DNA from 4 places in the Pseudomonas ogarae genome. Region 4 is predicted to be linked to each of the others. Evidence: predicted binding sites of a transcription regulator. Region 4 holds the regulator's gene; each other region holds the start of a gene.
The links. The regulator FliA, encoded in region 4, starts transcription of late flagellar genes. The targets are predictions, from matches to a motif close to CTAAAGTTTNNNNNNNNNNNGCCGNTAA.
Positions count from the first base shown of each region.

Region 1: flgM (flagellar biosynthesis anti-sigma factor FlgM) is a predicted target of FliA. The motif match lies at 5,514-5,541, and genes of this name have one in related genera.
Region 2: motA (flagellar motor stator protein MotA) is a predicted target of FliA. The motif match lies at 4,294-4,321, and genes of this name have one in related genera.
Region 3: HU749_RS02845 (methyl-accepting chemotaxis protein) is a predicted target of FliA. The motif match lies at 5,225-5,252, and genes of this name have one in related genera.

Region 1 covers NZ_CP077086.1:5,171,874-5,179,260, reverse strand. The annotation lists gene HU749_RS22715 (tetratricopeptide repeat-containing response regulator) at 1-37, shown strand, start outside; gene HU749_RS22710 (sensor histidine kinase) at 30-722, shown strand; gene HU749_RS22705 (glutamine synthetase family protein) at 1,064-2,305, shown strand; gene HU749_RS22700 (MFS transporter) at 2,376-3,743, shown strand; gene HU749_RS22695 (flagellar brake protein) at 3,805-4,551, opposite strand; gene HU749_RS22690 (flagella synthesis protein FlgN) at 4,644-5,111, opposite strand; gene flgM (flagellar biosynthesis anti-sigma factor FlgM) at 5,160-5,477, opposite strand; gene flgA (flagellar basal body P-ring formation chaperone FlgA) at 5,650-6,414, opposite strand; gene HU749_RS22675 (chemotaxis protein CheV) at 6,493-7,387, shown strand, end outside.
Region 2 covers NZ_CP077086.1:862,879-870,265, forward strand. The annotation lists gene HU749_RS03680 (cyclic-di-GMP receptor FimW-related protein) at 1-696, opposite strand, end outside; gene asd (archaetidylserine decarboxylase) at 947-1,807, opposite strand; gene HU749_RS03690 (rhodanese-like domain-containing protein) at 1,827-2,642, opposite strand; gene HU749_RS03695 (HDOD domain-containing protein) at 2,685-4,223, opposite strand; gene motA (flagellar motor stator protein MotA) at 4,390-5,241, shown strand; gene motB (flagellar motor protein MotB) at 5,245-6,291, shown strand; gene rsgA (small ribosomal subunit biogenesis GTPase RsgA) at 6,428-7,387, opposite strand, start outside.
Region 3 covers NZ_CP077086.1:656,577-663,963, forward strand. The annotation lists gene HU749_RS02830 (DUF3999 domain-containing protein) at 1-1,305, shown strand, start outside; gene HU749_RS02835 (class 1 fructose-bisphosphatase) at 1,540-2,550, shown strand; gene HU749_RS02840 (DUF924 family protein) at 2,554-3,150, shown strand; gene HU749_RS02845 (methyl-accepting chemotaxis protein) at 3,255-5,147, opposite strand; gene HU749_RS02850 (lipoprotein) at 5,431-5,685, shown strand; gene HU749_RS02855 (lipocalin family protein) at 5,717-6,286, shown strand; gene HU749_RS02860 (formimidoylglutamate deiminase) at 6,407-7,387, opposite strand, start outside.
Region 4 covers NZ_CP077086.1:2,031,167-2,038,553, reverse strand. The annotation lists gene HU749_RS09100 (chemotaxis protein CheA) at 1-2,165, opposite strand, end outside; gene HU749_RS09095 (protein phosphatase CheZ) at 2,196-2,981, opposite strand; gene HU749_RS09090 (chemotaxis response regulator CheY) at 3,000-3,371, opposite strand; gene fliA (RNA polymerase sigma factor FliA) at 3,539-4,282, opposite strand; gene fleN (flagellar synthesis regulator FleN) at 4,279-5,109, opposite strand; gene flhF (flagellar biosynthesis GTPase FlhF) at 5,226-6,575, opposite strand; gene flhA (flagellar biosynthesis protein FlhA) at 6,587-7,387, opposite strand, start outside.

The DNA.
Region 1 (7,387 bases), 3.1 Mb from region 4:
TCAAAAACTGCGAAGCAAGGCATTTGGCGATGAATGACAGTGAACAGGCCCTCGATTTTTCTACGGTGATCGCGTCGACCGTGCACGACATGAAAAACTCCCTGACCTTGCTCATGCAGGCGCATGGGCAATGGCTCGAACGCTTGCCCGAATCCGAGCGGCAAACCTCGGAGCAGGGCGTCATCGAGTTCGAGTTCGCCCATCTCAATGGTCTCATGGTGCAATTGCTGGGGCTGTACAAGCTCGGCGTCAACCAGTTGCCGCTGCACCCGGCCTACCATGAGCTGGATGACTTCATCGAGGCGCAACTGGCCGGCCATCAGGACGTGTTCCGCAGTCGCGGGATCATGGTCACCTATGACGTCGATCCGCTCAGCCCCTTGGGCTTTTTCGACCGTGAGCTGGTGGCGTCGGTGCTCGACAATTGCATCAACAACGCCATTCGCCATGCGCGCCAGGCGCTGTTGATCAGTGTCAGCGATGAAGCCGGGCAACTGGTGCTGACCATCAACGACGACGGCGAAGGTTACCCGCAAGAGATGATCGAGCGTCAGGCCGAGTATGTGCAGGGCATCAACCACAGCACTGGCAGCACCGGGCTGGGCCTGTACTTCGCCGCGCGGATCGCCGGGCTGCACCAGCGCGGCGGCGTGAGCGGGCGTACCGAGATTGCCAATGGCGGTGTGTTGGGTGGCGGAGTGTTCCGGCTTTATCTGCCCTGAGCGTGCCCTTCATAAAGATCCCTGGCACCACAAATTCCTTGTGGGAGCGAGCCTGCTCGCGATGGCGTCGGCTCAGCCAATATTGAGTTGACTGATACATCGCCATCGCGAGCAGGCTCGCTCCCACAATGTATTCCAAGGCTTGTAGTTTATTTTTGTGGGTGCTTGATATTCCGAACAGCCGAAGCCTATTTTGTACGGGTTGCCGTTCGCGGCTCGCACATAACAAGGATTGCGTCATGACGACCGATGGCCAGCGTTCACTCGCGCAGCGACTGACGGGCATTGATGAGATTGAATGTGTCACGCCGGATTTGAATGGTGTGCCGCGGGGCAAGGTAATGACCGCTGAGGGTTTCCTCGAAGGCCGGCGGTTGCAGTTGGCGCGGGGCGTGCTGCTGCAATGCATCATGGGCGGTTATCCGCCGTCGCGTTTCTACGGCAGCGATGACGGCGACCTGGCGCTGGTGGCCGATCCGAAACAGATTCATCGCCTGCCTTGGAGCCAGCAGCCCCGTGCCCTGGCGATCTGCGATGCCGACGAGTTGACCGGTGAAAGCTCCCGGCTCTCGACGCGCGGCCAGCTCAAGGCCGTTGTCGCTCGCTATGCAGCCCTTGGCCTGGCGCCGGTAGTGGCGACCGAACTGGAATTCTTCGTGTTCGCCCCCAACCCGGACCCGACCCAGCCGTTCCAGCCGCCGATGGGCCTGGACGGGCGTCGCGAAGATGGCCATTCGGCGTTCAGCGTCAGCTCCAACAACGGCCTGCGCCCGTTCTTCAGTGAAGTCTATGCATGCATGGCGGCGCTGGGCCTGCCTCGTGACACCTTCATGCATGAAATGGGTGTGAGCCAGTTCGAGATCAATCTGCTGCACGGCGACCCTTTGTTGTTGGCCGACCAGACCTTCCTGTTCAAGCACCTGCTCAAGGAAGTGGCGCTCAAGCACGGCCTGACCGTGGTCTGCATGGCCAAGCCCCTGGCCCACACGCCGGGCAGTTCGATGCACATCCATCAGAGCGTCGTCGAGGCGGACAGCGGTCGCAACGTCTTCAGCGACGAGGCAGGCGAACCGACGGCCACTTTCCGGCACTTCATCGGCGGGCAACAGGCATGCCTGGCGGATTTCACCGCCTTGTTCGCACCGAACGTGAATTCCTACCAGCGCCTGTGCCACCCGTTCGCCTCACCGAACAATGCCTGTTGGTCCCATGACAACCGTTCGGCCGGGTTGCGGATTCCCGCCAGTTCGCCGGTGGCCCGGCGGGTCGAGAACCGCTTGCCGGGGGCCGATGCCAACCCCTACCTGGCGATTGCCGCCAGCCTGGCCGCCGGGCTGTATGGGATCGAACATCGCCTGGAGCCGAGCGCGGCGATCCAGGGCGAATTCGAAGTGCCGGATAATCTGTCGCTGCCATGTACCTTGCATGCTGCCCTGGAGCGTCTGAAGCGTAGTCATCTGGCGAAGGAACTGTTCGGTACGGAGTTCATCGAAGGCTACATCGCCTCCAAGACCCTGGAACTGACCAGCTTCTTCGATGAAATCACGCCCTGGGAAAGGCGTGTCCTCGCGGCCCAGGCATAACGAACCGTCGCATTCGGGCTATCTTCAACAGGTAGCCCTTACTCACCTCAAGGAGCCGCTCGGAACGCCGATGCGCCAAATCTGGAAACCTTTTCGAGCGCTTTATTTCGCCTCGCTGATGATGTTGATCGGCTCGGGCCTCTTGAGTACTTACCTGGCCTTGCGCCTGGCCGCCGACCACGTGGACAGCCTCTGGGTTGGTGCGCTGATGGCCGCCAACTATTTCGGCCTGGTGCTGGGTGGCAAGATCGGCCACCGGCTGATCGCCCGCGTCGGGCACATCCGCGCCTATTCGGCCTGCGCCGGGATTGTCGGGGCGGCAGTACTGGGCCATGGCCTGGTGGACTGGCTGCCGGCCTGGATCGTGCTGCGGATGATTGTCGGCCTCGGGATGATGTGCCAGTACATGGTCATCGAGAGCTGGCTCAACGAGCAAGCCGACGCCAAGCAGCGTGGCGTGGTGTTCAGCGGCTACATGATTGCCTCCTATCTGGGGCTGGTGCTGGGCCAGTTGATCCTGGTCATGCACCCGGCCCTGGGGCCTGAGCTGTTGATGCTGGTGGCGCTGTGCTTCGCCTTGTGCCTGGTGCCGGTGACACTGACCCGGCGAATTCACCCGGCGGCGCTGCATCCGGCACCCATGGAGCCGCGCTTCTTCATCAAGCGTGTGCCGCAGTCATTGAGTACGGTGCTGGGTTCCGGGTTGATCGTCGGCTCGTTCTATGGCCTGGCGCCCCTGTATGCCTCTCAGCAGGGCCTGTCGACCGAGCAGGTCGGTCTGTTCATGGGTAGCTGCATCTTCGCCGGATTGCTGGTGCAGTGGCCGCTGGGGTGGCTGTCCGACCGTTATGACCGGGCGCTGCTGATCCGCTGCTTTGCGCTGGTCCTGACGATCTGTGCGCTGCCGTTGGCGATTCTTCCGACGGTGCCGCTGGAGGTGCTGTTCGTCGCGGGATTCTTCTGTTCGCTGGTGCAGTTCTGCCTGTATCCGCTGGCGGTGGCATTTTCCAATGACCACGTCGAAGCTGATCGAAGGGTGTCCCTGACCGCAATGCTGCTGGTGACCTATGGCGTTGGCGCCAGTATCGGGCCGCTGGTGGCCGGTGTGCTGATGAAGATGTTCGGCAGCCAGATGCTCTACGGCTTTTTCGCCTTCTTCGCTTTGGTGCTGGTGTGGCGGATCCGGCCGAAAGCGGTGACCAACCTGCATCAGGTCGATGATGCACCGCTGCATCACGTGGCGATGCCGGACAGCATGTCGAGTTCGCCTTTGGTGGCGTGCCTTGATCCACGGGTGGATGAGCAGGTGGTGCAGGAGCAGATGCAGTCGCCAGCCAATCCGGACGTGGAGCCTGAGCCGGCAACTGAGACTGCGGCCGAGGCTGAAACTGAAACCGAGGCGCCTGAGACACCGAGTTTTACCCAGGCCAGGCCTTGAAGCAGACATAAAAAAACGGGCGGTCACCGCAAGGGACTGCCCGTTTTTTATGGTTCGACGATCAGAGGTCGTCTTTATCGAAGCGCCGGGCTTCTCGCTGGAGCTGGTAGACGAACCGCTCGACCTGCCGTTGCACCAGGCCGCTGATGTTGTGAAAGCGTACACCGGCGAACGTGGTGTTGATCCTTTCTTCGAAATGCAGGTAGCGCAGCTCGACTGGCGCGGTCATGTTGCCAAACGGCAGGGCTGCGATGAAGCGCTCATACACCTGGCCCAATTGCAGTCGCTGCGTGATGTCGCCGTCGAAACGCAACTTGCAACCGGTGGCGGAGATGTCCAGCAGCTTGCCATCCACCGGTGACTTGAGCTTGTCGCCGCCCAGTTCAACGCTCACCAGTTGTGCCAGTTTCAGGGCGGCGCGGAAGGCGTTGCGACGTTGGTGGTAGACCACTTCGTCGGGCAGGGCGCCGCGATAACAGCGACCGTCGCTGGATTCATCAATGGTCAGTGGACCCTTGCCATCCCATGCGATGCGCACGCCGTCATGGAAACCCTCGACACGAAACGGCTCGCCGGCCAGCAGGAAACGCTCGCCGTCCCGGGGGATCATTTCATCCAGGGCAATGGAGTTGGTCTCGCGGTCGACGTTGACCAGATAGCTCTGGAAGCGCTGGCTACGTTCATGGAAGGTAATGATCAGCGGGTCGTGGCTCTCTTGCAGCATCCGCAGGTTGCCGGAGATTTCCAGGGGCGTGGTGAGGACCTTGGGCGGCTGCGGAGCATCATCCGCGTTTGAGGCATTGAACACGGTGAGTCAGTCTCCAGGCAAAATACGACTACGAATGGCCGGCATTTTGCCAGCATGTATCGCGCGTTGATAGAGCGAAGGCATTGTTCGTTTCATGCCTGGCTGAGCGGGCGGTGCTTGACCATCTTGGCGGTCGAGCCGCGAGCGTCATACAGCGTCGGGATCTCGCCACCGTTGAGAATGCGCAACTGGTTGGCGGTGGCGGCCTGCTGCATCAGGATCGACTGGCCGTTGCGAGCGTTGGTTGTCTGGCACTGGGCGAGCAGGTCGTTGAGGGCTTTGCTCTGGGACAGCAGTTGATCACCAATCGTCGACTGGCTGGCCAGTTGCTCAAGGCCGTCATGGCTGGCGGGCAGGTTGAGGCTGGCGAGGATCTCGCTGCGTTTGCGGCCATGCTGGTCAAGCAAGATGATCAATGCCTGTTTCTGCGCCAGGATATTCTCCAGCAGAGGCATGTCGCGACCGTGCAGTGCCACGGATTCGGCCTGCAACAATTCCAGCAATTGTTGCGCTGGAGCAAAGTCGTCGATGATCAGTTGCAATAAATTAGTGTCGTGCATGGCTGGCCTTGGGTCTTAAGCGTCCAAAAGCCTGGCGCAGGCGGTGGCCTAGCGCTGGGCTTCGAAGTTGAGCAGTTTGCTGGCTACGCGGTTGCTGTCGACTTTGTAGCTGCCATCGGCGATTGCTGCTTTCAACTCGGCCACGCGGGCGTTGTCGACGACAGGTTGATCGCGCAGCTTGTCAGTGACCTTCTGCAACTGCTGAGCCTCATTGCTGAGGTGTACCGACTCCCCGTTGCTGACTTGTTCGGCGGGTGTAGGCAGCGGCGCGGATTTGTCGGCTTCGACGGTTTCCTTGGTGGCGCTGGTACGCGTAGTGCCTGTCAGCGGTGAAGAGCTGTTTAAACGATTGAAATCGATGACCATGGTAAAAAACCTCTGGGTATTTGGACGCTTGCCATGTTTTCGGCCATCCCCAAAAAAACTTTAGGCTCATTTATTCAATGAACGTGCGCACGTCTGCGCTTGCCTTTGCGTAAGGCACAGTCTAGGGAACACCGGGATCAAGCGCCAGCTTTCTACCTCCTCTACCAGGTCATTACATCGCCACTTCCACTTGGCCTGGGGCCACCACTTGTGCCTTGATGACGCGCTGGGAATTAAGGTTTTTAACCCGTATCTGTTCGCGCATGCCGCCATTGGACAGGGCTTCGCCGGGCATCCGCACGGCCATGGAGCCGCTGCGGGCGGTGATGACCACCTGGTCGCCCTTGCGGACCACCTCGGCCTGCTCCAAGTGCACCAGCGTCACGATCTGATCGGCGACCATTGGTCGGACAAGTTTCTGCCCGATGGCCTGGTCGACGGAGGTCAGGAAGCCCTGGTTGATCTGGCTGATGTCCCGTTCGCGCAACATCACGTCCTGGGGCTCGACGATCCCGGCCCGCTTGAGCGGACGCGTGGTGGTGACAATGTCCCGGAACAGGCGCACTTGAGCGGGCACGAACACCGTCCAGGGCGTGGCGCTGTCGCAACGAACCTTCACCGTGACGCGGCCCAGGGGCCTGGCCGGGCTCTCCAGCGAGGCAGTCAATTCCTTGTCGCACATCGGCATGCGCAGGCGCGGGTCGAGCTGGTTGACTTCGATTTCGTAGCGACCTTCGGTTTGACTGGTAGCCAGATAGTCTTCTACGGTGAATTCAAGAAAGCCCTGAGTGACGCCGATAAGGAGATCAGGCAAGGTAACCGGAACAGCAGCAAGGGCAGGACCGCCCGAAGTGAACAGGCAGACAGCCAACAGTGCACCGAGCCAGTGGCGGCAGTGAGTGGTCAGGCGTCGAGAAAATGTCGTTTGTGCGTTCATGCCGGTTCAATAGCAAGCCCCGTGCCGTTTAGTGATGAATGCGCGTCGGACACATTAGCGTTACGTAGGAGTCAGGGCATGGCGGGAGTAATGGATTCGGTAAACCAGCGCACTCAGCTGGTCGGTCAGAATCGCCTGGAGCTGTTGTTGTTCCGTCTCGACGGCCAACAGATGTATGGGATCAACGTATTCAAGGTCCGCGAGGTGCTGCAATGCCCCAAGCTGACCCTGATGCCCAAGTCCAGCCCCGTTGTGTGCGGTGTGGCCAATATCCGGGGAGCGACCATCCCGATTCTCGATCTGGCGATGGCGACCGGTTCCGGTCGGTTGCTGGACCAGAGCAATCCGTTTGTGATCATCACCGAGTACAACACCAAGACCCAGGGGTTCCTGGTGCGCTCGGTGGAGCGCATCGTCAACATGAACTGGGAAGAGATCCATCCACCGCCCAAGGGCACCGGCCGCGATCACTACCTCACGGCAGTGACCCGGGTCGATAACCAGTTGGTGGAAATCATCGACGTGGAGAAAATCCTCGCCGAAGTAGCGCCCACGCCGGAAGCGATCTCCGCGGGGGTGGTGGATGCCGAAACCCAGCACAAGGCGATTTCGTTGCGGGTGTTGACCGTCGATGACTCTTCTGTGGCCCGCAAGCAGGTGACCCGTTGCCTGCAAACGGTCGGTGTCGAGGTGGTGGCGTTGAACGACGGGCGGCAGGCGCTGGATTACCTGCGCAAGTTGGTCGACGAGGGCAAGAAGCCCGAGGAAGAATTCCTGATGATGATCTCCGACATTGAAATGCCGGAGATGGACGGGTACACCCTGACGTCGGAAATCCGCAGCGACCCGCGCATGCAAAAGCTGCACATCATCTTGCATACTTCGCTGTCCGGGGTTTTCAACCAGGCGATGGTCAAGAAGGTCGGTGCCGACGATTTCCTGGCGAAATTCCGCCCTGACGACCTGGCTTCCA
Region 2 (7,387 bases), 1.2 Mb from region 4:
CCAGGATTCGAGCACTTCGGTCAGTCGCCCGATCTGGCTCTGGCGCAGTTGATTGCTGCGTGACGCTCCCAGCAACAGGGCGACGATATACGTTTGCTCGGCGTTCAATTGATGAACCTGGCTCGCCAGTTCGTCACTCACGCTCAGGTGCTGCAACCGATGCTGGCAGGCGATTCGGTACAACTGATGCAAATCGAGCCACAGCCCTTCAGGCACTGGGCTGTACAACTGACTGGCGCGCAGCAGTGGACCGTTGAGGGCATGCATCGCCCGTTGCAGCGCGGTGCTCAGCAAGCGGGCCCGGTCCTTGGTGTATTTCGACGCGATACGCGCCACGATCTGTTTGTAGCCCATCGCCAGCTGGGTTTGCAGGGCCTGGCACAGGTTGACGATCTTGCGCGAGCGATCGTCCAGCACGATGGCCTGCTGCAGGAAGTGTCGCTCCAGGTGCTTGCAGACGTAATACACCTCGGGCCGCAGCAGTTCGAGCAGTTGCAGGCGATTTTCGCTGGGTGTGAGCAGTTGGTTGAGTTCGCCAAGGGCCTGGTACAGCAGGCGGGCCGTTTCACCGATGTTGGCCTTGGGCAGGTTGGCGATCCAGCGCTTGAGGTCCTTTGGCGTAGCATCGCAGAACGACAGGCGTGATTGTGTCGGGGTCAGGACGCGCAATAGCTGGAGAGGGCTGGTCTCATTCATGCCGTGTACGGGCTCCGGCGGGAAATAAACGTGTTGTTCCAACTCTAGCAGCTGACAGGCCGGCGTGTTGGCCTGAGTGTGCTGTGGGAGCAAAGCTTGCTCGCGATGCAGGCGCCGCGTTTTTTAGACCGCGTCATCGTTCACCGCGGGCAAGCCTTGCTCCCACAAGCCTTGCTCCCACAGGCCTTGCTCTCACACTCCTACTCTCGCAGGCCTGCTTCTACAGGTCTGCTTCAAGGGCGGGCGTGAATCAGGCGTTTGGTCGTGCCAGGCCCTGGCCCATCTGCACTGGCGAACCGGCCACCAGGCCTTCGGCCCATTTCACCTGGTCCGGCCCGAACAGCACGATGGCCGTCGAACCCAGCTTGAAGCGACCCAGTTCGGCGCCTTTTTCCAGATGAATCGGCGCGCGGGCGGCTTCGTCATAACGGAAGGTTTTCAGCTCGCGCTTGGGCGGTGTCACCAGCCCGGCCCAGACGGTTTCGATGGAGGCCACGATCATCGCGCCCACCAGTACCACGGCCATCGGCCCGCGTTCGGTGTCGAAAATGCACGCCACGCGCTCGTTACGGGCGAACAGCTCCGGAACGTTTTCGGCAGTGGTCTGGTTGACCGAGAAAATCCGCCCGGGGATGTAGACCATCTCCCGCAGGGTGCCGGCCAGTGGCATGTGCACGCGGTGATAGTCCTTGGGGGACAGGTAGATGGTGGCGAAATCGCCGCCCATGAACGGCGCTGCGTTGGCCGCATCACCGCCCAGCAGTTCCAGCACGCTGAAACTGTGGCCCTTGGCCTGGAAGACCCGGCCATGCTCGATCGGGCCGAGCTGGCTGACGGCGCCGTCGGCGGGGCTGAGGATCGCGCCCGGGGCGTCGTCCAGCGGGCGTGCGCCGTCTTTCAGGGCGCGGGTGAAGAAGGCGTTGAAGTGCTCGTAGGCAGTCAGGTCTTCCACCAGGGCCTGGGACATGTCCACTTGGTAGCGCTTGGCAAACCACGCGGTGAAGGCGTTCTTGAACCAGCGCACGCGGCATTCGGCAATGCAGCCGGCCAGCCGCGACAGCAGGTGGTGGGGCAGCAGGTATTGAGTGAGGATGAACAAACGGTTTTTCATTAACTGTCCTTAAGAACCTTCAAAGCTCGATGGGGGTGTCGGGGTGGTTGCCCCATTCGCCCCAGGAACCGGCATAGCCTTTGACCCGTGGATAACCGAGCGCCTTGGCCACCAGGTAGGTGAAGCCGGAGCGGTGGTGAGTCTGGCAGTGGGTGATGATTTCTTTGTCAGGCGTGATGCCCAATTGTTCGAGGATTTGCGGCATGTCCTTGCGGATGCGCAGGTTGCGCGCCTGGTCCATGCCGGCAGTCCATTCGAAATTGACCGCGCCGGGAATGTGCCCGCCTCGGGCTGCGACAACTTTCTCGCCGGAGTATTCCAGCGGGCCGCGAGCGTCCCAGATCGCCAGGTCGGCAGCACCGAGACGGCTTTGCAGGTACTCACGGGTGGCGGTGGGCGCTTCGTGCAGTGTCAGGCTGACCGGGCCTGCGACGGGAGCAGGCACTTCGACGGACACCGGCAGGCCTTCGTCCAGCCACGAAAGCAAACCGCCGTCGAGGTAGTGGTAGTTCGAGTGGCCGATCACGTCCAGCAGCCAGATAAACCGCCCGGCCCAGCCGCCGCCTTCATCGTCATAGACCACGTAGACCGCATCCGGGTTGTGCCCGAGCTCGCCGAACAGGGTTTCCAGGTCGGCTTTGGCCGGCAGCAGGCCCGGCGCCGGCGGTTGGCCAAGCTGGGTACGCTTGGGGTCGACGAAGCGTGCGCCGGGGATATGGCCGGTGCTGTAGCGGGCGGCGCTGGTCAGGTCTACCAGAATCAGTTCGCCTGCGTCGAGGCGCGGCAGCAGCTCGCTCGGCTCGATCACCAACGGCAAGCCAGAGAAGTCAGGCATGTGAGGTCTCCAGGGGCGCAAAGGGAAAAGATTGTAGCAAGTTCAGCGGCCGCGGTTGGTAAAGGTATGCAGGGCCCTTTCGATGCATTGCACGGTTTTGCCGAAGGCTTGCACGGTCACGTCCGACAACGGCCCGCCGCCCTGGTCCACCGCCACCAGCATGATCACCCGGCCATTGCAGGTCAGGGAGCGCAGCAGCAGGTGCTCCCCCCGGAACAGGCTGCGCAGGCCCGGTGGCAGCAGCGCCGAAAACTGCGCGTTGTTGTCCGGGTTCAGGCGAACCTGGGCCTGCTGGGCCAGCAACCGCTGCAAGATTTTGCTCTGACTGATGGTAAAGCTCATGGCCGCGGCTTCTTTGGGCAGGCCGGCGGTCTGGTGTACGCGCACGCTGGTCTGGGTGCGGTCGGCCATCAGGATCATCACCCGGCGCATGCCGCAGGCCACCAACACGTCCCGTGCCGAGGTGGTCAGGTGCATGGCATTGCTGAAGGGGCTCGGTTCCACCAGCAGTGCGGAACATTGCTTGCGCCACTGGCTCAGGTCTTCGGCGCTGGGTGGGGGAGGAGGTAGCAAGCCGGGGTGGATGCGGCGGCTGTCCCAGGGCCAGAGCAACGCTACGGCTGGATGCCAGAGGTCCGGCATGGCGTCATGACGGGCGCTGGTGACGGCTTGTTGGTGCAGCTGTTGCTGGACCTCATCGATCGGCATCTGCAGATACAAACTGGTGAGGTATTGCCAGCGGGCGCTGTGGGGGCTGTCCCAGGCGTGTTGCGCTGAAAGTGCCAGGCCGTTGGCCAGCAACACGGTATTGGCCGGTTGATTGAGCCAGCGCCGCAGGGTCGGGTCATCGTCCAGGCGATTTTGCTGGCGCAGCGGGTGCTCGCTGTCCCGGGCGATGCGCAGGACCTGCACCAGCTCGCGGCGTTCATTGAGCAGCAGGCGATAACCCTGAATCACCCAGATAGGCAAGCGCCAGGTCTCCACCAGCGCCAGGCAGATTTTCAGCAGGCTGACGCCGAACAGTTCGCGTTCGACCTTGCTCGCCGGCTCGCCTTTATGGACGACACGCAATTCCCACTCCCCCAGCAACCGCGGGTGAGTCAGGGCCAGCGGCCAGAGCGGTGAGAGAAACAACAGGCTGCCCCAGTGTATGTCCTGCCATAGCCGCGCCAGGCGGCTGGCAAAAAAGCCATTGGCCTGTTGCGTGGCGTGTTGGCTGATCAATTGCAGCTGGCGCAAGGCGATGGGGATTTCGTGCCCTGGCAACGACGGCAGGCGGGCGAGCAGTTCCTCGGTGCGCTTGAGGCCGAGGCGGTTGATGGCCACTTCGAGGTTTTCCGCAGGTTCGGCGAGGCTGCCATGAGTGTGATGGTTGGCCTCGCGAATGACGCTCAGGGCCAGGGCGGGGCTGTCCTGCATCAGTTCGGCGATGTCACGCAACGAGCGGCGGCTGTCGGCAATGGCCTTGCAGACCAGGTCATGGCTGGCCTGGGGCACCGGCAGGTGCACGCCATTGAGCAACTTCACCCAGCCCTCGAGGGTGGTCGGTCGGGGTGTTGGAACCTTCGTTTCGTTAGTCATGGCTGGACGTGATCATCGTATGAATTCTCTACGCCCGGAACGGGGCAAATTGGCTTTTCGCCAGAACAGCCTATAGTCTGGCGCAGTTTTGCCGATAAGGAGAAGAAGAGATTTTTAAGCTTCCGAATATGACCTTGAACCCGACTTAAGTAAGTACTTTCTATCTATGGCTAAAATTATCGGCATCATCGTCGTGTTCGCGAGCGTGCTCGGCGGATACGTACTCTCCCATGGCAAGATTGCCGCCCTGATCCAGCCTTTCGAGGTGTTGATCATCGGTGGTGCGGCCCTTGGCGCTTTTTTGCAGGCCAACCCCGGCTACATGACGATGCATGTGCTCAAGAAGTCCTTGAGCATGTTCGGTTCGCGTTTCAGCCACACCTTCTACCTGGAGGTGCTGGGACTGATCTATGAAATCCTCAACAAGAGCCGCCGCGAAGGCATGATGGCGATTGAAGGCGATATCGAAGACGCCGCCGCCAGCCCGATTTTCGCCAAGTACCCCTCGGTGCTGAAGGACGCCCGCATGACGGCGTTCATCTGTGATTACCTGCGCATCATGTCGTCCGGCAACATGGCGCCCCATGAGCTCGAAGGCCTGTTCGACATGGAGCTGTACAGCCTCAAGGAAGACCTGGAGCACCCATCCCACGCGGTCAACGGCATCGCCGACGGCATGCCCGGTTTCGGTATCGTTGCGGCGGTATTGGGGATCGTGGTGACCATGGCATCCTTGGGAGAAGGTGATCAGGCCTCCATCGGTCTGCACGTGGGTGCGGCATTGGTGGGTACTTTCTTCGGTATTCTGGCCGCGTACGGTTTCTTCGGCCCGCTGGCCCATTCCCTGGCCCATGATGCCAAGGAAGAACTCAATGTCTATGAATCCATCAAGGCGTCCCTGGTGGCCTCGGCCTCGGGCATGCCGCCATCGCTGGCGGTGGAGTTCGGTCGCAAGGTCCTGTACCCGGCGCACCGTCCTAGCTTCGCCGAGCTGGAACAAGCGGTTCGCGGTCGTTAAGTTATGGAAAATAACCAGCCGATCATCGTCAAGCGCGTCAAGCGCATTGCCGGCGGGCACCATGGGGGCGCCTGGAAAATTGCCTTCGCCGACTTCGCAACGGCGATGATGGCGTTCTTCCTGGTGCTGTGGCTGCTGTCCACGGCCACCCCGGAACAGAAGATCGCCATCGCCGGTTACTTCAAGGACCCGGTCGGTTTCTCTGAAAGTGGCACGCCCTACATCATCGACCTGGGTGGTTCGCCGACCCTGGCGCCGGAAAACACCCTCAACCCCGAGGTCAAGTCCCAGCCCCAGCCGGACAAGGTGACGGTGGATTCCGAGCAGGTCGAAGGCATGGCCGAGCAGGTCGAGCGCGAGCGCCTGGAGTTGCTGCTGCAGGAATTGCAGAACAAGGTCGAAGAGAATCCTGAACTGCAGAAGTTCAAGGATCAGATTCTGTTCGAGATTACGCCGAACGGCTTGCGCATCCAGATCATGGACGCCGAGAACCGGCCGATGTTCGACTCTGGCAGCGCGCGCCTGAAGCCTTATTTCGAGGACATCCTGCTGGCCATGGCCGACACCATCAAGGCGGTGCCGAACAAGATCAGCATCAGCGGTCATACCGATGCCAAACCCTTCATTGGCAAAGGCGATTTCGGTAACTGGGAACTGTCCGCCAACCGCGCCAACGCGGCCCGTCGCGCCCTGGTGGCCGGCAGTTACCCGGATGAGCAGGTGGCACGGGTGGTCGGTTATGCGTCGTCGGCGTTGTTCGACCGCAAGGATCCGTTCAACCCGGTCAACCGGCGTATCGATATCGTGGTGTTGACCAAGAAGGCCCAGCAGGCCATCGAAGGTTCGCAAACTGACGATCCGGCGCCCGATCCGGCCCAGGGCGAGGGTGCGCCGGGGGAAACTCCTGCTTCGCCCGTCACACCTGGCGCGGCGGTCGATCCGAACGCGTTGCCGGCGGACCAGCAACCCGTACCGGCCCATGAGTTGCGCGAGCGCTTGAACCTGTTCGACGACGTGGCGCCGAAACCGGCTGAACCGCCGGCGCAGTGACCTAAGAGCCGATACAGACCTGTGGGAGCAAGGCTTGCCCGCGATGAAGGCGATACGGTCTTTCAACGACCGAGGTGCCTATTTCGCGAGCAAGCTTTGCTCCCACAGATTCTCTCGACTCACATTTCTTTTAGAATCAGTAACTGCTTTCCGGCAGGCTGGCGATGATCGAGCGGTAGCTGTTCATCCGTTGCTGATGCACGCGGCCTTCTTCCAGGGCCTTGAGCAAGGCGCAACCAGGCTCGCGGTCGTGCTTGCAGTCGCGGAAGCGGCAGGTGCCGATCAGCTCGTTGAACTCGATGAACCCGGCTTCGACATCGGCCCGGCTGACGTGGCCCAGACCGAACTCGCGGATGCCCGGCGAGTCGATCAATTCACCGCCGCCAGGGAAGTGGAACAGCCGCGCCGTTGTGGTGGTGTGAGTGCCCTGGCCGGAGAGCTCGGACAACGGCCCGACGCGCGTCTCGACTTCCGGCAGCAGGCTGTTGACCAGCGACGACTTGCCGACGCCGGACTGGCCGACGAACACGCTGATGCGCCCGTCCAGTTGCTGTTGCAATTGCTCCATGCCGTTGCCGTGATGGGCCGAGACTTCCAGCACCGGGTAACCCAAATCCCGATAGACCGACAGCAGGGCGTTCAGCGCCGGGGCGTTGTGCTCGTCGATCAGGTCGAATTTGTTGAGCAGCAACAACGGGCGGATACCGGCGTGCTCGGCGGCTACCAGGTAGCGGTCGATCAGGTTGGCGTGGGGCTCGGGCAACGGGGCGAACACGATGACGATCATGTCGACGTTGGCGGCCACGGGCTTGAGCTGGCCCCGGCTGTCCGGACGGCACAGCTCGGTGTGGCGCGGCAATTGCGCGACGATCACGCCGATGCCCTGATTGCCGGCACGCCAGACCACCTGGTCGCCCGTCACCAGCGCTGGCAGGTTGGCGCGCAAGTGGCAGCGGAACACTTGGCCGGCCAGTTCGCCTTCCCGGGCCTCGACCTCGACCTGCACGCCGAAGTGGGCGATCACCAGGCCGGTCTGTTCGGGGCCCAGGTCGCCTCCCTCCAGGGCTTCGACAGCACTGGATTCGCGTTTGGCGGC
Region 3 (7,387 bases), 1.4 Mb from region 4:
GAGCAATCGACGGATTTCGCCCATCAGGTGCCCTTGGCCTTGAGTGGCGAAGGGCCGTGGTATCGCCTCCCGTTGCCACTGGAGGTGCAGTTGCAAGCGCGGCAGACCGACCTGAGCGACCTGCGGGTCTTCAACGTCGCCGGCCAGGCCCAGGCTTACGCCTTGGTGCGCGAGTCGGCCCAGAGCCGGGAAAACCGCACCCTTACCGATGTGAAGTGGTTCCCGCTGTACAACGCCGCCGATGACAACGAGCGCGCGCCCAGTGTGCGGGTGCAATCGAACGCCAACGGCACCCTGGTGGAGGTCCAACCCTCCAGCCGGCTCGAAGCAGGCGAGGAGGAGTTGCGTGGCTGGTTGTTGGATGCCAGCGCGATCAAGGCACCGTTGCAGCAGTTGATCCTCGACTGGACCAGTGAGCGCGACGGTTTCCAGCGGTTCACCATCGAAGCCAGTGACGACTTGCAGCACTGGCAGTCGTGGGGCGAAGGCCAGGTGGCGCGCTTGACCTTTGCCGATGAGCGAGTCGAGCAGCATGAAGTGAGCTTGCCGGGGCAATCGGCGCGTTACCTGCGGTTGCTGTGGGATTCGCCGTCCTCCGCGCCGGTGCTGACCTCGGCCCAGCTGCAAAGCGCCAGCCGCGAAAGCCTGCCGTTGCCGCTGGTCTGGTCGCAGCCGTTGGCAGGCAGCACTGCGAAGGCCGGTGAATACACCTGGCAGTTGCCCATGGGGCTGAACATCGAGCAGGTGCAGGTCGAGCTGAGCCAGGCCAACAGCCTGGCGCCGGTGATCCTGGCCGGTCGCCGTGAAAGCAGCCATCCGTGGCAGCCGCTGGGCAGTGGCTTGCTCTATCGCCTGACCCAGAACGGCCAGGATGTGCTGCAAAACCAATTGCAACTGTCCGGCCAGACCGTACAGCAATTGAAATTGACCGTGGACGAGCGTGGCGGCGGCCTGGGTAGCGAAGCCCCGGCCCTGCGCTTTGCCGTGCGTCCGACCCAGGTGGTTTTCCTGGCGCGCGGCGAAGGGCCCTACCGCCTGGCCCTGGGCAACGCGACAGTGAAAGCGGCCAGCTTGCCCTTGACCACGCTGGTGCCCGATTACAAACCGTCGCGCCTGGCGACGCTGGGTACGGCGACCGTGAACGGCGCGGCCACGTCGACCCCGGCTGCGGCCACGGCAACCGCGCCAGCGACGGTCGATACCAATTGGAAGAAAATCGGCTTGTGGTCGGTGCTGCTGCTCAGCGTGCTGTTCCTCGCGGCGATGGCGTTCAGCCTGTTGCGCAAGCCGCCGGTCAAGAGTTGAGGTGATTCATCGCGAGCAAGCTCGCTCCCACAATAGATCGCGTTCGTCGGAACAACTCGGTCAACTGTGGGAGTGAGCTCGCTCGCGATAGCGTCCTCTCAATCAACAGAAATACCCAAGCGAACCGCTACCCCGTGAACTCAATCCTCCATTCCCCGTCTCATAGGAGGAATTAAGTCCCGACTCGCGCTAAACTGCGCTGGTTTTTCCGTCCCCTATTCTTCGGAGCCGTCCATGTCCCGCGTTACCTTGAGTCGCTATTTGATTGAGCAGACCCGCAGCAACAACACCCCTGCCGATCTGCGCTTTTTGATCGAAGTGGTGGCGCGTGCGTGCAAGGAAATCAGCCACGCCGTCTCCAAAGGCGCGCTGGGTGGTGTCCTGGGCAGCATGGGCACCGAAAACGTGCAGGGCGAAGTGCAGAAGAAGCTCGACGTGCTGTCCAACGAAATCCTGCTCGAAGCCAACGAGTGGGGCGGTCACCTGGCCGGCATGGCGTCCGAGGAAATGGACAATGCCTACCAGATCCCGGGCAAATACCCCAAGGGTGCCTACCTGCTGGTGTTCGACCCACTGGACGGTTCGTCGAACATCGACATCAACGCACCGGTTGGCACCATCTTCTCGGTACTGCGCTGCCCGAACGAGTACCTGAGCCAGAACGAAGCCTTGAATGAAAAGGCCTTCCTGCAGCCAGGCACCGAGCAGGTCGCTGCCGGTTACGCCATCTACGGCCCTCAGACCATGCTGGTGCTGACCCTGGGCGACGGCGTCAAGGGCTTCACCCTGGACCGCGAAATGGGCAGCTTCGTACTGACCCACGAAGACATCACCATTCCTGAAACCACCCAGGAATTTGCCATCAATATGTCCAACCAGCGTCACTGGGAAGCCCCGGTAAAACGCTACGTCGAAGAGTTGCTGGCGGGCGAAGAAGGCCCTCTGAAAAAGAACTACAACATGCGCTGGGTTGCCGCGATGGTTGCCGATGTGCACCGCATCCTGACCCGTGGCGGTCTGTTCATGTACCCGCGCGACAGCCGTGAGCCGTCCAAGCCGGGCAAACTGCGCCTGATGTACGAAGCCAACCCGATGTCGTTCCTGGTGGAACAGGCTGGCGGCGCTTCCACCGACGGTCACCAGCGCATCCTCGATATCAAGCCCGACGGTCTGCACCAGCGCGTGGCGGTGTTCCTCGGCTCGAAGGAAGAAGTGGCGCGCGCCACGGCCTACCACAAGGAATAAATCATGGCCGAGCCCTGGCAGCCGTTGCTCGATTGGTGGTTTGGTTCAGCCAAGACACCGGACGAAATATCGGCTGACAGAGGCAAGCTGTGGTTCGGCAAACGCCATGATCGCCAGGCCAACGAGCGCTTTGGCGATCAGGTCGAGCTGGCACTGGCCGGCGGATTGACCGACTGGGCGCAACGCCCGGAAGGTTGGCTGGCCCTGGTGCTGCTACTCGACCAACTCCCGCGAATGATCTTTCGCGACACCCCCAAGGCCTTCTCCGGTGACCTGCGTGCCCAAGCGCTGGTGGCCCAGGGCATGGCGGCGGGTTTCGACCGGCAACTCAAACCGATCCAGCGGGTATTCATCTACCTCGTACTCGAACACTGCGAAAACCTCGCGGTGCAGAACGAGGCCGTGTCACGGTTTATCGATTTGGTTCGAGAACAGCCGGAGGCGCAGCGGGCGGTGTTTGAAGACAACCTGGATTATGCCGAGCGGCATCAGAGGATCATTGCCCGGTTTGGGCGCTTCCCCCATCGCAATGCGGTGTTGGGGCGCGAGTCCACGGCTGATGAAGTGGAATTCTTGAGCAGGCCTGGGTCCAGGTTCTGATTTTGCTGTGAGGCTGATACCGTCTTCGCGAGCAGGCTCGCTCCCACAGTAGATCACTGTCTCTGTGGGAGCGAGCCTGCTCGCGAAAGGGGCCCGCAAAAGCGCTAGATCCGGAAGCTTCCCACCAACTGCTTCAACCGCGCCGCCTGCTGCTCAAGGTCGGCACAGGCCCGCAAGGTGGCTTGCAGGTTTTCCACGCCTTCCTGGTTCAGGGTGTTGATCTCGGTGATGTCGACGTTGATCGACTCCACCACGGCGGTCTGTTCTTCGGTGGCGGTCGCCACGGACTGGTTCATGCCGTCGATTTCACCGATACGCTGGGTCACGCTGCCCAACCGTTCGCCGGCCTGGTTGGCGATGCTGACGCTGCCTTCGCTCTGGCGCTGGCTGTCGGTCATGGTCAGTACCGCTTCCCGTGCGCCAACTTGCAGCTCTTCGATCATCTTCTGCACTTGCTGCGCCGAGTCCTGGGTGCGGTGAGCCAGGTTGCGCACTTCATCGGCCACCACGGCGAAGCCACGGCCGGCTTCACCGGCGCGGGCCGCTTCGATGGCGGCGTTGAGGGCGAGCAGGTTGGTCTGCTGGGAAATGCTGGTGATCACCTCAAGAATCTGGCCGATGTTCACCGTGTTGCTGTTCAAGGTTTCGATGTTGCCGCACGAATCGCTGATCTTGGCCGACAACTGCTGCATGGCCGCGATGGTTTTATCCACCACTTGTTGGCCATCTTCAGCCAGGCTGCGCGCATCGCTTGAATGTTGCGAGGCGAGGGCGGCGTTCTGGGCGATTTCCTGGGCGGCGGCACCGAGCTGGTTGATGGCCGCGGCCACGCTGCTGGTGCGCGAAGCCTGCTGGTCGGAGTTGTACATCGACGAGTTGGAGGCGCTGACCACGCGCAGGGCAACTTCGTTGACCTGGCCGGTGGCCGAGGCCACTTCACGGATCGAGGTATGAATGCGTTCGACAAAGCGGTTGAACGAAGTCCCCAGCGCGCCGAATTCGTCGTGGCCGTGGATGACCAGGCGCCGGGTCAGGTCGCCTTCGCCTTCGGCGATGTCGTGCATGGCGCGGCCCATGGCCAGCAGCGGTTGCATCAGCACGCGGATCAACATGCCGAGCAGGGCGATGATGAACACCACGGCGATGACCATGGCGATCAGCGCCGAAGTGCGGAACTCGCTGAGCATCGCCAGTGCGGTGTCCTTGTCGAGCACCAGCGCAACGTACCAGTCGGCTCCCGGCACACCGTTGACGTGGGTGAAGGAGATGAATTGGGTCTTGCCGTCGAGGTCGACTTCTTTCACGCCCGGGCTGATTTGAGGCGCGCCGTTAGGGTACGCCTCGGCCAGGGTCTTGAGCACGCGCTTGCTGTCGGGGTGGATCAGGATCTTGCCGTCGGCGCTGACGATGAACGCGTGGCCGTGGCCGCCGAAGTTCAGCGAGTTGATGATGGCGCTGACGCTGGACAGGTCGATGTCCGCGCCGGCTACGCCGATCATCTGGTTCTGGCGCTGTACCGGCGTGGCAACGGTGATCACCAGCTTGCCCGACGAGGCGGCGATGTAGGGTTCGGTGACGATGGTTTGCTGTGCGCTGTTGGCGGCCTTGTACCAGCCACGGGCGCGCGGGTCGTAGTCGGCGGCGCGATTGCCGGCCGGTACCGAGAACATCACACCATCGGTGCCGCCGAAATAGCTGAGCTGGAAGTTGCCGGTGTAGGCCGGCAGGCCCACGGCGCGCTTGAGGCTGTCGGCACCATTGCCGTCCACGGCGATCTGCTGGGCCAGCGATTGCAGCAACTGAATACGGCCGTCGACCCACGTCTGGATGTTACGGCTGGTCAGGTTGCCGAGTTCCTGCATGGAGGTCTCGGTGCTGGCGTGCAGGCTCTGGCGTTGACGATAGTCGTTGAACAGGATGAAACAAGCGAATGCAATGGCTACCACGAGGGCGGCAGCCAGCAGGATTTTATGGCTGAATTTCATGTTTCTGGTCATTAAGAACACTACCGCGGAGGGACGGGTCAGGAAGGGCTGTCAATTTGCCATAACGCAGGATTTTGCGCTGTTACTTTTTATCGGCGCAAAAGCCCGGCCCATCAGGCGCCAAGGGCCCAATCCCGACGAAAGGTACGACGGCGTCACAAACCGGGTGATTCACCGATGAAACACCTCTGCACAGCCAATAAATACTGGGCGCGTCAGGGAACCAGATAGGGGTTTTCTCTTCTAAGGATCAGGTTGGCACCCTGCCACCTCCCTTCGTTCCAGGAGTTACTCCATGTCGCTGCGATCTATCGCCCTGCTGTTTATGTGCGTCGTGTTGACTGCATGCAGCAAGGTCAACCAGGAAAACTATTCGAAACTGTCGGCTGGCATGCCCAAGTCCGAAGTCGAAACGTTACTGGGGAAACCGACCGATTGTTCAGGTGCGCTCGGCATGTCCAGCTGCACCTGGGGCGACCAGAAAAGCTTTATCAGCGTGCAGTACGCCGGTGACAAAGTGTTGATGTTTTCCGGCCAAGGCCTGAAGTAAACCGAGGCCAGAGGCCTGCGGGAGAAAAATAATGATGCGGTTAGTTTTTGTGCTTTTAGCTGGCCTGGTTTTGGCTGGCTGTGCCACTTCTGGCGAAGATCCGCTGGCACCCAAGACGGTCAACAGCGTCAATCTCAAGCGTTACCAAGGGACCTGGTATGAATTGGCCCGCCTGCCCATGTACTTCCAGCGCAATTGCGCGCAATCGGAAGCTCACTACACCCTCAAGCCAGACGGCAACGTGGGTGTGCTCAATCGCTGCCTGACTTCTGACTGGCAGTGGGAAGAAGCCAGGGGCACCGCCACGCCGCAGGTGCCGGGCAAGACCGACAAGCTCTGGGTCGAGTTTGATAATTGGTTTTCGCGGATCGTGCCGGGCGTGGCCAAAGGGCAATACTGGGTGCTGTACGTCAGCGATGACTACAAGACCGCCATCGTTGGCGACCCGAGCCGTCGCTACATGTGGCTGCTGTCCCGTACACCGACCGTCAATAGCGTCGTGCGCGAGGAACTGCTGAGCAAGGCACGCCAGCAGGGCTACGACACCACACGCTTGATCTGGCGCGCGTCGGATCGACAGATGGCCAAAACTTCGGATTGATCGACGCCTGGGACCACAATGTGGGAGCGGGCTTGCTCGCGAATACGGTGTATCAGACACATAGATGTCGGCTGTCACACCGCATTCGCGAGCAAGCCCGCTCCCACATTTTTATCCGCGTTAGCCCAGCAGTTCGCGCAGTACCTGGGTAAACGCCCGGGCGCTTTGCTCTTCGCCGGCATGACGCCCATCGCGCACCACCCACTGCCCGCCGACCATCACATCGCGCACCTGACGATCGCCGCCAGCAAACAGCCAGCGATTGAGGATCCCGTCGCCCTGGGCCGTGGCCAAATAGGGGTCGCTGCCATCGAGCACCAGCCAGTCGGCGCGCTTGCCGATTTCAAGGGCGCCGACCGGTTGCCCCAGAGCCTGGGCACCGCCTTCCAGCGCCGCGTCAAACAAGGTGCGGCCGACCATCGGCTGATCCGCTCGATACAAGCGGTTGCGCCGTTGATCCCGCAGGCGCTGGCCATATTCCAGCCAGCGCAATTCTTCGACCACGCTCAACGACACATGACTGTCGGAGCCGATCCCCAGGCGCCCGCCCTGGGCGAGGAAATCCACGGCTGGGAAAATCCCGTCCCCTAGGTTGGCTTCGGTGGTAAGGCACAGGCCGGCAATCGCCCGGCTCCTGGCCATGATGCTGACTTCCTGGGCGTTGGCGTGGGTGGCGTGGACCAGGCACCAGCGCTGGTCGACTTCGGTGTTTTCGTACAGCCATTGCAGTGGGCGGGCGCCGCTCCAGTTCAGGCAGTCGTCGACTTCCTTCTGCTGTTCGGCGATGTGGATGTGCACCGGGCATTCACGGTCGCTGGCGGCCAGCACGTCGTGGATTTGCCCGGGTGTCACGGCGCGCAGCGAGTGGAAGCACAGACCCAGCGCCTGGGACGGCTGCCCGGCCAGGATCGGCTGCAAGCGTGACTGAAGCTTCAAGTAGTTTTCGGTGCTGTTGATGAACCGGCGCTGCCCGTCATTGGGCGCCTGGCCGCCAAAACCGGAGTGGCTGTAGAGCACTGGCAACAGCGTCAGGCCAATGCCGGCGGCGCTGGCGGCGTGGCTGATGCGCAGGGCCAGCTCAGCCGGGTCGGCGTAGGCCGC
Region 4 (7,387 bases):
ATGCCCGGGGTGCCCTGGAGCATCTTGCCCAACGGCTTGATGACCACTTCTTCCTGGCCCACCAATTGGTCGACGACAAAGCCGATCCGCTGGGTGCCCACCGAAAGGATCACCACATGGCCCTCGCCCTGCTCTACATGAGCGGCGGAGCTGACCAGCCAGCGCTTGAGGTAGAACAGTGGCAGTGCCTTGTCCCGTACGATCACCACTTCCTGGCCGTCCACCACGTTGGTGCGCGACAGGTCGAGGTGGAAGATCTCGTTGACGTTGACCAGCGGGAAGGCGAATGCCTGGTTGCCCAGCATCACCATCAGGGTCGGCATGATCGCCAGGGTCAACGGGACCTTGATGACGATCTTCGAGCCCAGGCCCTTGGTCGAGTAGATATTGATCGAACCGTTGAGCTGGGAAATCTTGGTTTTCACCACGTCCATGCCCACGCCACGGCCCGACACGTCGGAGATCTCGGTCTTGGTCGAGAAGCCCGGGGCGAAGATCAGGTTGTAGCACTCGGTGTCGCTCAGGCGGTCGGCGGCATCCTTGTCCATCACACCGCGTTTCACCGCGATGGCACGCAACACGTTCGGGTCCATGCCTTTGCCGTCGTCGGAGATCGACAACAGGATGTGGTCGCCCTCCTGCTCGGCGGCCAGGATCACCTTGCCGCCACGGACCTTGCCTGAAGCTTCGCGTTCTTCCGGCGACTCGATGCCGTGGTCAACCGCGTTGCGCACCAAGTGGACCAGCGGGTCGGCCAGGGCCTCGACAAGGTTCTTGTCGAGGTCGGTCTCTTCACCCACCAGTTCCAGGTTGATTTCTTTCTTGAGCTGGCGAGCCAGGTCGCGAACCAGGCGCGGGAAGCGCCCGAAGACTTTCTTGATCGGCTGCATCCGGGTCTTCATGACCGCGGTCTGCAGGTCCGCCGTGACCACGTCGAGGTTCGACACGGCCTTGGACATGGCTTCGTCCTGGCTATTGAGGCCCAGGCGCACCAGACGGTTACGCACCAGCACCAGTTCGCCGACCATGTTCATGATCTCGTCCAGGCGTGCGGTATCGACCCGAACGGTGGTCTCGGCTTCGCTGGCCGGTTTGTCCGCTGGCGCAGCCGCCGGAGCACGGGCTGGCGCCGGGGCAGCAGCGGCAGGCTTGGCGGGCTCGGCCTTCGGTTCCGGTGCCTTGGCAGCGGGTTTTGGCGCAACCTTGGCCGCCGGCGCGGCCGCAGTGGCGGCAGCAGGCGCAGCAGAAGCCGTACCGACTTCGCTGAACTTGCCTTTGCCATGCAGCTCATCGAGCAGGGATTCGAATTCGTGGTCGCTGATCAGGTCGCTGCCCGCGGCAGCGGCGGCGGGCTTGGCCGGCGTCGGCGCCGAAGCGATGGCCGAATCCAGTGCGTCAACGGCAAAGGTGCCCTTGCCATGCAACTGATCGAGCAACGCTTCGAATTCGTCGTCGGTGATGTCCGAGCTGTCGCCCGCGGCTTTCGGCGCGGCGGGGGCCGCCGCCGGGACCACGGCATCAGGCGCGAACTGGCCCTTGCCATGGAGCTGGTCGAGCAGTGACTCGAACTCGGCATCGGTGATTTCATCGCTGCCAGCCCCATCGGCGGCCGGCGCTGCAGGTGCAGAAGGTGCAGCCGGTGCCTCGGCCTGGGCCTTGACGGCATTCAGGGAGTCCAGCAGTTGTTCGAATTCGTTATCGGTGATGTCGCCCGATTCCTCGGCGACCGGTTCTTCAACCACGGCCTCGGCAACCGGAGCCGCTTCGTCAGCCGATTGCGGCTCGGCCAGGCGCGACAGCGCGGCGAGCAATTCGGGGGTGGCAGCCGTAATCGGCGAGCGCTCACGCACTTCGCTGAACATACTGTTGACCGCATCCAGCGCTTCAAGCACCACGTCCATCAATTCCGAATCAACGCGACGCTCACCCTTGCGCAGGATGTCGAACACGTTCTCGGCAATGTGACAGCACTCCACCAGCTCGTTGAGCTGGAGGAAGCCGGCGCCTCCTTTTACAGTGTGGAAACCGCGAAAAATTGCATTGAGCAGATCCGCATCATCTGGTCGGCTTTCCAGCTCGACCAGCTGTTCGGACAGTTGCTCTAGAATCTCGCCGGCCTCAACCAGGAAATCCTGAAGGATCTCTTCATCGGCGCCGAAGCTCATTAATGGCTGCTCCTAAAACAGGGCTAAAACTCAGAATCCAAGGCTGGACAGCAAATCGTCCACATCGTCCTGACCGGACATAACGTCTTCTCTTTTATCGGCATGAATCTGCGGACCTTCACCCTGAGAGAGATGTTTTTGTGGATCTTTTTCAGCAAGCATCGCTTCACGGTCGTGTTCGATGCCTGCAAAGCGGTCGACCTGGCTGGCCATCAACACCAGTTTGAGCAGGTTGCTTTCCACTTCGGTGACCAGTTGGGTCACACGCTTGATCACTTGGCCGGTCAGGTCCTGATAGTCCTGAGCCAGCAGAATGTCGTTGAGATTGCTTGCCACGGCGCGGTTCTCGGTGCCGCTGCGCGTCAGGAAACCGTCGACGCGACGGGCCAGCTCCCGAAACTCTTCAGCGCCGACTTCGCGACGCATGAACCGGCCCCAGTCGGTACTCAAGGCCTGGGCTTCTTCGCTCAGGCCATTGACCAGCGGCGTTGCACTTTCCACCAGGTCCATGGTGCGGTTGGCCGCGGCCTCGGTCAGCTTGACCACATAACCCAGACGCTCGGTGGCGTCGGTGATCTGCGAGACTTCCTCGGCCTGCGGCATATGCGGGTCGATCTGGAAATTGACAATCGCGCTGTGCAATTCACGCGTGAGCTTGCCCACTTCCTGATACAGACCGCGGTCACGGGTCTGGTTGAGCTCATGGATCATTTGAACCGCATCGCCAAAGCGACCTTTTTCAAGGCTGTCGACCAGTTCGCGGGCATGTTTTTTCAGGGTCGATTCGAAATCGCCCATTGAAGATTCGTTGTCCATAGCTCCCCCGTGGCGCCGTTAACCGATGCGTTCGAAGATTTTTTCGATCTTCTCTTTCAACGCCTGGGCCGTGAAGGGTTTGACCACATAGCCGTTTACACCGGCTTGGGCCGCTTCGATGATCTGCTCGCGCTTGGCTTCGGCAGTGACCATCAGCACCGGAAGATGCTTGAGCTTTTCGTCGGCGCGCACATGGCGCAGCAAGTCGATACCGGTCATGCCGGGCATGTTCCAGTCAGTTACCAGAAAGTCGATGCTCCCGCTGTTGAGGACCGGAATGGCTGTGATGCCATCATCCGCCTCGACCGTGTTGGTGAACCCAAGGTCACGCAACAGGTTTTTTATGATCCGCCGCATCGTTGAGAAGTCATCAACGATGAGGATTTTCATGTTCTTGTCCAATTCGACCTCCAAGCAGTCTTAAACGCGCCCAGCACCTGGACGCGCCATTTCAATCAATCCGGCACAACACTCGACAACGGTCCGGAGCACAACGGATGGAGACTGGCGCAGTACCTGCCAGGCCAGCCTCGTTCGCAGCGTCCCCACACTGCCTGTCAACGCGCTCGCCACTCCCCCAAACGCCCCCGCAAACGGGCCGCGCACTGGCTGTGTAACTGGCTGACCCGCGATTCGCTGACCCCCAGGACCTCACCGATTTCCTTGAGGTTCAGCTCTTCGTCGTAGTACAGCGCCAAGACCAGTCGCTCACGCTCCGGCAAATTGGCAATCGCATCCGCCAGCGCACTCTGGAAACGTTCATCTTCCAGGTCACGCGACGGCTCCATGTGAGCACTCGCGTTATCCTCATGCAGCCCTTCGTGTTCGCCGTCCTGCAACAGGTCGTCGAAACTGAACAGGCGGCTGCCCAAGGTATCGTTCAAAATCCCGTAATAATCGTCGAGACTCAATTGGAGTTCGGCCGCAACCTCGTGATCTTTAGCGTCACGCCCGGTTTTAGCTTCAATTGCCCGAATTGCATCGCTGACCATGCGGGTATTGCGATGCACCGAACGCGGCGCCCAATCGCCCTTGCGGACTTCATCGAGCATGGCCCCGCGAATGCGAATACCGGCATACGTCTCGAAACTGGCGCCCTTGCTCGCGTCGTATTTGTTCGACACTTCGAGCAGGCCGATCATGCCCGCCTGGATCAAGTCTTCGACCTGGACACTGGCCGGCAAACGCGCCAGCAAGTGATAGGCGATACGCTTGACCAGCGGTGCGTAACGCTCGATCAATTCGTACTGGGCGTCCCGTGCCGATTTTTTGTAGAGATGGTTGTAACCGCTGGCTGTCATAGCACGGGCCCTGCTGTTTGTTGCACAAGACGCTCGACGAAAAATTCCAGATGCCCGCGGGGGTTGGCCGGCAGTGGCCAGGTGTCGACCTTCTGGGCGATCGCCTTGAACGCCAGCGCGCATTTGGAACGTGGAAAGGCTTCATAAACGGCACGTTGCTTCTGGACGGCCTTGCGAACGCTTTCGTCGTAAGGCACTGCGCCGACGTATTGTAGGGCGACGTCCAGGAAGCGATCCGTGACCTTTGTCAACTTGGCGAACAGGTTGCGTCCTTCCTGCGGGCTCTGGGCCATGTTGGCCAGGACGCGGAAGCGGTTCATGCCATAGTCGCGGTTAAGCAGTTTGATCAGGGCATAGGCGTCGGTGATGGACGTCGGTTCGTCGCAGACCACCAGCAGCACTTCCTGGGCAGCGCGGACGAAACTGACGACCGAGTCACCAATACCGGCCGCGGTATCGATCACCAGCACATCAAGGTTGTCGCCGATGTCGCTGAACGCCTGGATCAGGCCCGCGTGCTGGGCCGGGGTCAGGTGAACCATGCTCTGGGTGCCGGAGGCAGCCGGCACGATGCGAATCCCGCCCGGCCCCTGCAACAACACGTCACGCAGTTCACAGCGCCCTTCAATCACGTCCGCCAGGGTGCGTTTGGGTGTAAGCCCCAACAACACGTCGACGTTCGCCAGGCCCAGGTCGGCGTCCAGCAGCATGACCCGTCGGCCAAGCTCTGCCAGAGCCAGGGACAAGTTCACTGACACGTTAGTCTTCCCGACGCCACCTTTGCCGCCGGTCACCGCGATCACCTGTACGGGATGCATGCTGCCCATGTTCGTTCTTTACCTTGTCTTACTTAGACGGAGGCCACATTACTGGCTGCGCGTTCGCATACGGAACAATGCATGGCAGACCATCGATGTAGGTACAAAAAATATTCATGATTACCTCAGCCGACCTGCTTGGTCGGGCTGTGGTAGATATCAGCGAACATATCAGCCATGGCTTCTTCGCTGGGTTCTTCCTGCATTTGCACACTCACGGCACGACTGACCAGTTGATGACGGCGCGGCAGATGCAAATCATCCGGGATCCGCGGCCCGTCGGTCAGGTAGGCCACCGGTAGTTCATGACCGATCGCCAGGCTCAACACCTCGCCCAGGCTTGCCGTTTCGTCCAGCTTAGTCAGGATGCAGCCGGCCAGCCCGCAGCGTTTGTAGCTGTGGTATGCGGCGGTTAGAACCTGTTTCTGGCTGGTGGTTGCCAACACGAGATAATTTTTTGACTTGATACCGCGCCCGGCCAGGCTCTCGAGCTGCATGCGCAGGGCTGGATCGCTGGCTTGCAGGCCCGCGGTATCGATCAGCACGACGCGTTTGCGCAGCAGCGGCTCCAGTGCCTGGGCCAGGGATTGACCCGGATCCACATGGGTCACCGACACATTGAGAATCCGGCCGAGGGTCTTGAGTTGCTCCTGGGCACCGATGCGGAAACTGTCCATGCTCACCAAGGCAATGCTCTGGGCGCCGTACTTGAGTACATAACGGGCGGCGAGCTTGGCCAGGGTGGTGGTCTTGCCCATGCCGGCAGGACCGACCATGGCAATCACCCCACCCTCTTCCAGCGGCTCGACTTCCGGCGTGGCGATCATCCGCGCCAGGTGCGCCAGCAACATGCGCCAGGCCTGGCGAGGCTCTTCGATACCATTGATCAGCGCCAGCAGGTCCCGGGACAACGGGCCGGACAGGCCGATGCGTTGCAGGCGACGCCACAGGTTGGCCTGGGCTGGACGGCTGCCTTGCAGTTGGTTCCAGGCCAGGGAGCCGAGCTGGACTTCCATCAGCTCGCGCAGGCTGTTGAGTTCAAAGCGCATCGAGTCCAGGGCGCGCGGGTCGACACCCCGGGCAGGCGCTGCTGGCGCCGGCTCAGGACGACGCGGTTCGGCTTGGGCCTGCTCGATCAGCGGTTCGGCAGCGGTCAATGGCAGGCCGGCGGTCAGCGGCTGACCGGCGAACAATTGACGATTGGTACCCGCCGCGCCCTCGCCTTCGCTGCTGCGCAGGCTCAGTTCGGCCTGGGCGCTGGCGATGCGAGATTGGGTCTTGCGCAGCTCGTCTTCGAGTTCCATGTTAGGAACCCGCGGGGCCAACGCAGACAGTTTGTAATCCAGGGCAGCCGTCAGCTCGACACCGCCGGCGATACGACGGTTGCCAATGATGGCTGCTTCAGCGCCCAGCTCGTCACGAACCAGTTTCATGGCCTGACGCATGTCGGCGGCGAAAAAACGCTTCACTTGCATAAACCACTACCTCAGCCGTTGGGCCCTACTGTCGCAACGATGGTCACTTGCTTGTTGTCCGGTATTTCCTGGTACGCCAGCACATGCAGCCCCGGGACCGCGAGGCGCCCGAATCGCGAGAGCATCGCGCGAATCGGACCGGCCACCAGCAGGATCACCGGCTGGCCTTGCATCTCTTGCCGCTGGGCTGCTTCGATCAGCGAACGCTGCAGCTTCTCGGCCATGCTTGGCTCCAGCAGGACACCCTCTTCCGAGCCTTGTCCTGCCTTCTGCAGACTATTGAGCAATATCTGTTCCAACCTTGGCTCCAAGGTGATCACAGGCAGCTCAGACTCAGTGCCTACAATGCTTTGGACGATTGCGCGGGACACGCCGACCCGAACCGCAGCCACCAGGGCGGCGGTATCTTGACTCTTGGAAGCGTTGTTGGCGATAGCCTCGGCAATACTGCGTATGTCGCGCACAGGCACTTGCTCGGCCAATAGCGCCTGCAACACCTTGAGCAATTGCGACAACGAAACCACACCCGGCACCAGCTCTTCAGCCAGCTTGGGCGAGCCTTTTGCCAATACTTGCAGGAGTTGCTGGACTTCTTCGTGGCCAATCAGCTCGCTGGAGTGCTTGTACAGGATCTGGTTCAAGTGGGTCGCCACCACCGTACTGGCGTCCACCACGGTATAGCCGAGGGACTGGGCCTGGGCCCGCTGGCTGATTTCGATCCACACCGCTTCCAGGCCGAAAGCCGGATCCTTGGCGGTGATGCCGTTGAGGCTGCCGTAGACCTGCCCGGGGTTGATCGCCAATTCGCGGTC